2 regions of the Paenibacillus sp. 276b genome follow, and region 1 is predicted to be linked to the other one. Evidence: riboswitches for the same ligand, from Rfam matches in the RefSeq annotation. Region 1 holds a riboswitch; the other holds the start of a gene.

Region 1 (3,415 bases):
TCATAATCAATCAGGAATGTATCTTCTTGTACACCGTAAGCTACGAAATTGTACAGCAAACCGGAAGCATTAACCGGGCTACCATGTGTGAGGTGTCCGCCATGCGCAAGGTTCATACCAAGCACAGTATCACCTGGTTTCAGAGCCGCAAGGTATACTGCCATGTTCGCTTGTGCACCGGAGTGAGGTTGAACATTCACATGTTCTGCTCCAAACAATTCTTTGGCACGATCACGCGCGATATCTTCTACGATATCCACATGCTCACAACCACCGTAGTAACGTTTGCCTGGATATCCTTCAGCGTACTTGTTAGTAAGTACAGATCCCATTGCCTCAATAACCGCTTCGCTTACGATGTTCTCGGACGCGATCAGCTCAATGTTGTTTTGTTGACGTTTCAGTTCAAGATTCATCGCTTCCAGTACTGCCGGGTCATTCTTGCGCAATTGTTCCATGATTAAATTCCTCCCAGTTATAAGTGAAGTTATAAAGCGAAACTACAGTGGTTACACTCCTGACTTCGATTGCATCACCATCTTCCGATCGCTGTTATCCCCAGATTTTTCTGAACTCCCTTATAATAAGGGGGAAATCCGGGGATAAAGGCGAACGCTTTGCTTCTTCAGATTGGTGTTGCACTCTCCGTTTTCGTGTAAAGTCTAATTTGGCTTTAAATAGGTTGAAGATATCAGTCACAAAATGTCGAATCTGGTTGCTCTTCCATACGATACACTGCACGCTCGCCGCCAATCAACTTCGGACGGGTCAGTGCTGTAGTTACTCGGGCATCACCGATGTAGCGGAGTGCTGTTCGGAAGGGTACTGCCACATGCCGCAAGTGCATGCCAATCATCGTCTCCCCAATATCCAGTCCCGCATGGGCCTGCACATGTTCAGCCAGGCAAGGATCGGTCAGCGAACGATACGCTGCGGATGCCATGGAACCGCCTGCTTTGGGCACGGGTACTGCACCAACCTCAGTCAATCCAAGACGTGTAAGCAATGAACGCTCCATAACCAGTGCCCGGTTCAGATGCTCACAGCATTGGAATACAACATCAAAACCGAACTCCTGCTGCACCTCGCGTATACCCGCAAGAAGCTGCTGCGCCACTTCAACCGCACCGCTTGTACCAATCCGTTTGCCTGCAACTTCACTTGTACTTGTACCGATCACCACGATCTGTCCAGGTCCAAGCTGTCCGGCAAGCGCCAGTTCACGCAGAATGGATGCAGTCTGTTCATGCAATCCGGGTTGTTCCGAATCTAACTCAATAGTCATCCTATCGCCTCCCGATAAAATCATGCCCGGCTTCCTCTTGGCTGCCCTTAATATTCTTGCATGGCATTTCAGGTACTATTATAGCGAATAATCAGATGAAAGACGAAAAAAAGAGCAGTCTGCGGGTAACGCAGAATTGCTCTTTTGCCCAGGCGACCGGCCGTTTGTTCCGGTGCTCCATCGTGGTTATGCCCACTTCGTCGCCAGTTACACCGGATCCCTGTTTTCCCATTCATCATAAAACAACCTGCGTTTAAAATCAACGGGTAATTTACATCCCGTGTACGTTTTTATATGGAAATCCATCGGTAGCTGGGAATGATTAAACAAATCCAATTACTCCAGCTTGTCCAAAAGTCTGTCGAGCGCAGTCCGAATCTCTGCCGCAGCGATGTTGTAATCGTCGCGACTGCCGCCAAACGGGTCCGAAATATCAAAGCTCGGTATGCGTTGTCTGATCTCGATCGCCCGCTCACGTTCAGATGCCAAAATCTCCTGACCTAGCGCACGTTTCATTTCCAATGTCGCAAACAGGCTGTCCAATTCCTGAAGGTCATTCAGGACTTGTTCGTCATTTTCCACATACTCTTTCAAAGTATACGTCTTGTGTATAGAGTCAGGAAAAACCTGCATAACATGCTGTTTATGACTGCGTGTCAACGTAAGGATCAGATCAGCCCAACCGACCAGGTTAGAGCTCAAGAGCGTCGAATGAGGGGGTCCCTCAACGTTGTGATCCCTTAATACGGCCTCCGCATGACGGGAAATCGGCATGCCCGTAGTTGCGGCTACACCCGCGGAACGAACGTCCACCTGAATGCCCCGCTCAGACGCCAGTTTACGTAAAAGTCCCTCCGCCATGGGGCTGCGACATGTATTCCCTGTACATACAAACAAAATATGTTTCATTGTGGTTAGCCTCCCCATTTTGCAAATGTTGTCGAATCATGTTTGAAACTCCATCTGAACCAATGAAACTCTTAATTATATATTGAAGACTGCACTAGGCTGTAATTATGGTTAACGTCGTTTTTTAAAATATAAACAAAAGTCCAAAAGCGAGCAAGATCGCTCCGCCGACCGCTTCTCCGTAATCCCCCATGTTCTGGCTCACACGCCGTCCCAACATCAGACCCATGACGGACATCGCTCCACCACAAACACCAAAAGCCAGTACTGTTAACACCAAGTCACTGCTGAACATGCCGAGCGAGACTCCAACGGAAAACGAATCCACACTGACACTCAGTGAGAACAGTATCACACCGAGCAAAGATCGATGATCCACCAGTTTGGTATCTCCCTCCCGGAAAGCGTTCAAGATCATATGGGCGCCGAGCAGGACCAGCAGACCGCCAGCTGCATACGTCGTAATGTCACCAAGTAAGGAACTGACATATTTGCCCGTATACATGCCGATGAGCGGCATGATGATGTGAAACAGGGCCGTTACGGTACTGATTCGCAATACGTCTCTCATACGAATGCCCTTCATGCCAATCCCGATGCCGAGTGAGAACGCGTCGAGTCCGAGAGCGACGGCCATAATCAAAATGGTTACCAACTGCCCTACATGGGCAGACACATCCCACATCCCCATACCCCCAAGTCACGTAAAGGTTCTTGTACACCTTATGCGGACAAGGACATAAACATAACCTGAGAAGACATTTTGCAATCCCAGCTCAAAAAAATGGATTTGCTAGTCGTAACTAGAGGACGGGTGCCAGAGGGAAATATTCTAGCGATATTATGGAAAAAGGGAGCTATCGGTTACCGACCTGAATGAGTCGGTGACCTGCCGCCTTGAGCAGCCGGTTCATGACGGCTGCTCCCAGTCCTTCGCGTGAGCAGGCTTCAGCCACAATATATGTGGCCCCCTGCTCATCGCAGCTGCGCAGCGCGGCGTACAGCCGGCGCGCTGCTTCCTCCAGCTCGCTGGCTTCGCCCAGCGAGAACACGGCATCGGCGCGGTACTGCTCCACGTGCTCGGCGAACGCCAGCACCGCGGTGCGCTCCCCGCGCTGCGCCGCCTCTGCGAGGGCGGCGCTGATCCAGGCCGCCACCGCTGCGGGCGGCCCCTCCACCACGCACAGCGCACCTGTGGGCGCGTAGTGCGTGTACTTCATG
Region 2 (3,415 bases), on a different contig from region 1:
AGGCTGTGTTTGTCAAAATTTCAAAGGATAATCCGTTCTGCTGCATGCCAAGCAGTCGTTGAACGATAATCAAATGTCCGCTTGAAGAAACCGGAATAGGCTCTGTAGCCCCTTGTACGATACCTAATAACACATATTTCAACCACAAAATAAAGTCTTCCATTGTATCCTCCTACTCATTATTTTCGATTAGCTTTGACATATTTCAGTTGGGCCACAATGATGACACTAATAATCACCAAAAGGAACCACGAACTTATCTTGCTAAAACTGACCAGTTGCCAGGAGTCATGCTGGTCAGGGTATTTCCAGCCGTTAAAAAATGTAGCTATATTTTCAGCAGTCCAGATGAAAAAACCTACGATGACAAAAGCGAGCGTTAACGGCATTCGATAGGTAGTTAATCGTACCCGATAGATAATCCATGTTTTACGAAAAACAATAAATACCAGAGCGGTCAACCACCAACGAAAATCGGGAATAAAATGATGTGTGAAAAAGTTGATATAGATGGCTCCTCCTAACAGAACCGAAGATGCAAACCCAGGCCAGCCTGTCATGTCCATACGCAATCTGCGCCATATTTGGCACATAAAGCTTGCTACACTTGCATACATAAATCCGCTATAAAGGGGAACGCCAAAGAGCTTGGTATAACCAGGCTCAGGGTATGACCAGGATCCCATCCACACCTTATACATCTCCAGTACCAATCCAATCACGTGAAATATACATATGACTTTGATTTCATCACGTGTTTCCAATCCGCTCCGGTACATAAGGTATTGTACTGCTAATAAAACAAGCAGAATGGCATCATAGCGATAAAGAAAGGGTATCTGAATTACGCTAGAAAGGGCCAACGTTCCAAAGATCGCCACAGGAAAAATGCAACTCATCGCCTGATGATAACCAAAATGCAGGAGCTGTACTAAAGGTTTCAAGTTATGTTTATCTCCTTCCTAAGCCTTGTTCATAATAATATAGATATGGTCCGTTTGTAAAAAGAGAAAAAAAGATCTATATATTTTCTTATTTTCAATTCGAGCTTATTCAAAGACAAAACAGGCCCCTCGTCAACTGGAGGGACCTTGTTTTTTGGCTAATTCAATTATGCATTTTCAGACAGCTTGTAGGCAGATTTAATCGTATGTTCAATGAGCGTCGCAATCGTTACAGGACCAACACCGCCCGGTACAGGTGTGATTGCTGAAGAAGGAACAAAGCAAGCTTCGTAGTCCACATCTCCGACGTTGCCTTTGTTATAACCTGCATCAATAACGACAGCACCTGGTTTAATCCAGTCTCCTTTAACAAAGAGCGGTTTGCCCACGGCTGCAATTATGATATCGCCAAGCTTCACGATTTCTTCCAGATTCACGGTTTTGGAGTGGCAAGTCGTCACCGTTGCATTCCGGTTGAGCAGCATGGCTGAGACAGGTTTGCCCAGAATTGGACTTCTTCCGATGACAACTGCATGTTTGCCCTCGATCTGAATATTGTAGAAATCCAAAATGCGCATAATAGCCTGTGGTGTACAGGAAGGGAATTCTGCGTCTCCAAAAGCATTAAGTGCAAAACCGAGAGTCGTAACACCGTCAACGTCTTTCTCGATACTAATGGCATCAAAAGCTGCTCTTTCATCGATATGATTCGGGACAGGGTGCTGAAGCAAAATACCGTGTACGGAAGGGTCATCATTTAGCTTGTTTATTTCTTGAATTAATTCATCCGTGGTGGTATCCGCAGAAAGAACGACCTTAATGGATTGCACGCCTAAGCGAGCACAAGCATTTCCTTTCATACGCACATAAGTCGCTGAAGAAGGATCATCTCCGACGAGAATTGTAGCGAGACAAGGCTGAATGCCTTTTTCCTTAAGAATGGCAACCTTCGAGGCCATGTCTTCCTTCATAAAATCTGCTACCGTTTGTCCATTCAAGATCAGTTTGTCAGTACTCATTTTCACATCGCCCTTTCAACATAAAAAAGAGGCAAGGAAATAAATATTCCTTACCTCTGCCCAGGCGTACGGCTTATTACAAAACCATATGCTCCCTCACGGTTCACCGTGTTCGCCAGTTACATATGATCGTTTAAATTGTTTAGATTGATAGTACTTGAAAAAGCAAAATTGTTCAATAGTTAATGGATTTCTCTTATAGAGAGAGATGATCTTAAGGATTAAGTATCTCGTCTATTAATGAAAATTCAACACGATCTACTTTCCAGCCCTTATTTGTATAGACGAGTGTGGCACTTCGGTAGAGTGTTTCCTTGTTACCGTAAACGGAACTAGAACCCGAGTATTGACTTAATCTAGCTGTATTACTGTCAGGGTAAGTCAGACCGGATTGGCTGATGATTTTGAATTTAAAGTCGTATTCCAGCCTATCCCGAATAATTTCGTTGATAAAACGATCTGTAAAATAGGCGCTAAAGTATGTCCGAATTTGCTTAATGGAAGACAGGTTTGTCGCTTCATTTAATTTATCAACGAAGATTTGCTGTTGTTTGGCCGTTATTCTCTTTGTATTGGGCACTTGCACTTTGGGTTTTGCCATCGTCACCTGTATTTGCGTGCCATCCAGAGTGATTGTTGCTTGGCTGGTTTGTTGATTCCATTGCACGTCAGCGCCTAAAGTTTGACTGATAAACCGCGCCGGGATATAGGTGGTGTTATCGTTTAATTCCGCAGGAACATCCAGAGAAACTGCCTCTTGGTTAACCAGTATCTTTTTAGAGTTAATGGTCAAAAGTATTGTCATTTCACCTTTGGTAATGGTGATATTTTTTAGTTCTTTATTCCAGTTAACTTCCGCTCCCAAGTTTTCGGACACTGCCCGTAACGGAATTAGAACACGATTATTTTGTAGCATGCCAGTATCCATTGTGATGTACTGGTTTGCAGCTTCCCCGGTAGCCGCAAAGCTCGGCAGGATGAGCAGAGTCGTTGTCAGCAAGGAAATAGTGATTTTTTTAAACATAGGCTCCTCCTCTAAGGATTAATTATTTAAATATGTAGACGTTATCAAAATAGAAAATGTTTCTGTATGTAAGATGCCATTCTCCAAGCAGTAAGGTAGCCTAGGGCTTAATTCTAATTTTTTACTTTTACCAGAGGAAATAGTTGATAACTGTTCTCACTCATGATATATTGTTAACAAGTAAACTATCTCGGATTAATTTCCTGAATTAGTTTAATCATTCAAGGTTTTTTTATTGTTTATAAGTAAATAAGGAGCGATTGAAGAATGGATTCAAACGATCGAACAAAACAGTTACTGTATGACCAATTTATCCGGTTTTTACATGTATATGAGAATCACAAGGATACGGAAATTGAACATTTTCTAAGTATCGCCCAGCGGGAAAGCATGGACAAAATCCCTCAGCATTTGACCGCGGTTCATAT

The links. Region 1 has a riboswitch for ZMP and ZTP ahead of BLV50_RS16470 (TIGR01440 family protein). Riboswitches for the same ligand answer to the same signal wherever they lie in the genome.
Region 2: linked by a shared signal. The riboswitch ahead of BLV50_RS05245 (bifunctional 5,10-methylenetetrahydrofolate dehydrogenase/5,10-methenyltetrahydrofolate cyclohydrolase) and the one ahead of BLV50_RS16470 (TIGR01440 family protein) in region 1 are both predicted to bind ZMP and ZTP.

The regions. Positions count from the first base shown of each region.
Region 1 covers NZ_FNRR01000003.1:76,296-79,710, forward strand. Annotated here, with positions in the region: gene glyA (serine hydroxymethyltransferase) at 1-458, opposite strand, end outside; gene BLV50_RS16470 (TIGR01440 family protein) at 692-1,285, opposite strand; ZMP/ZTP riboswitch at 1,425-1,506, opposite strand; gene BLV50_RS16475 (low molecular weight protein arginine phosphatase) at 1,622-2,194, opposite strand; gene BLV50_RS16480 (manganese efflux pump MntP) at 2,319-2,879, opposite strand; gene BLV50_RS16485 (L-threonylcarbamoyladenylate synthase) at 3,052-3,415, opposite strand, start outside.
Region 2 covers NZ_FNRR01000001.1:1,217,608-1,221,022, forward strand. Annotated here, with positions in the region: gene BLV50_RS05235 (undecaprenyl-diphosphate phosphatase) at 1-163, opposite strand, end outside; gene BLV50_RS05240 (DUF817 domain-containing protein) at 180-944, opposite strand; gene BLV50_RS05245 (bifunctional 5,10-methylenetetrahydrofolate dehydrogenase/5,10-methenyltetrahydrofolate cyclohydrolase) at 1,112-1,963, opposite strand; ZMP/ZTP riboswitch at 2,015-2,096, opposite strand; gene BLV50_RS05250 (stalk domain-containing protein) at 2,178-2,987, opposite strand; gene BLV50_RS05255 (MarR family transcriptional regulator) at 3,255-3,415, shown strand, end outside.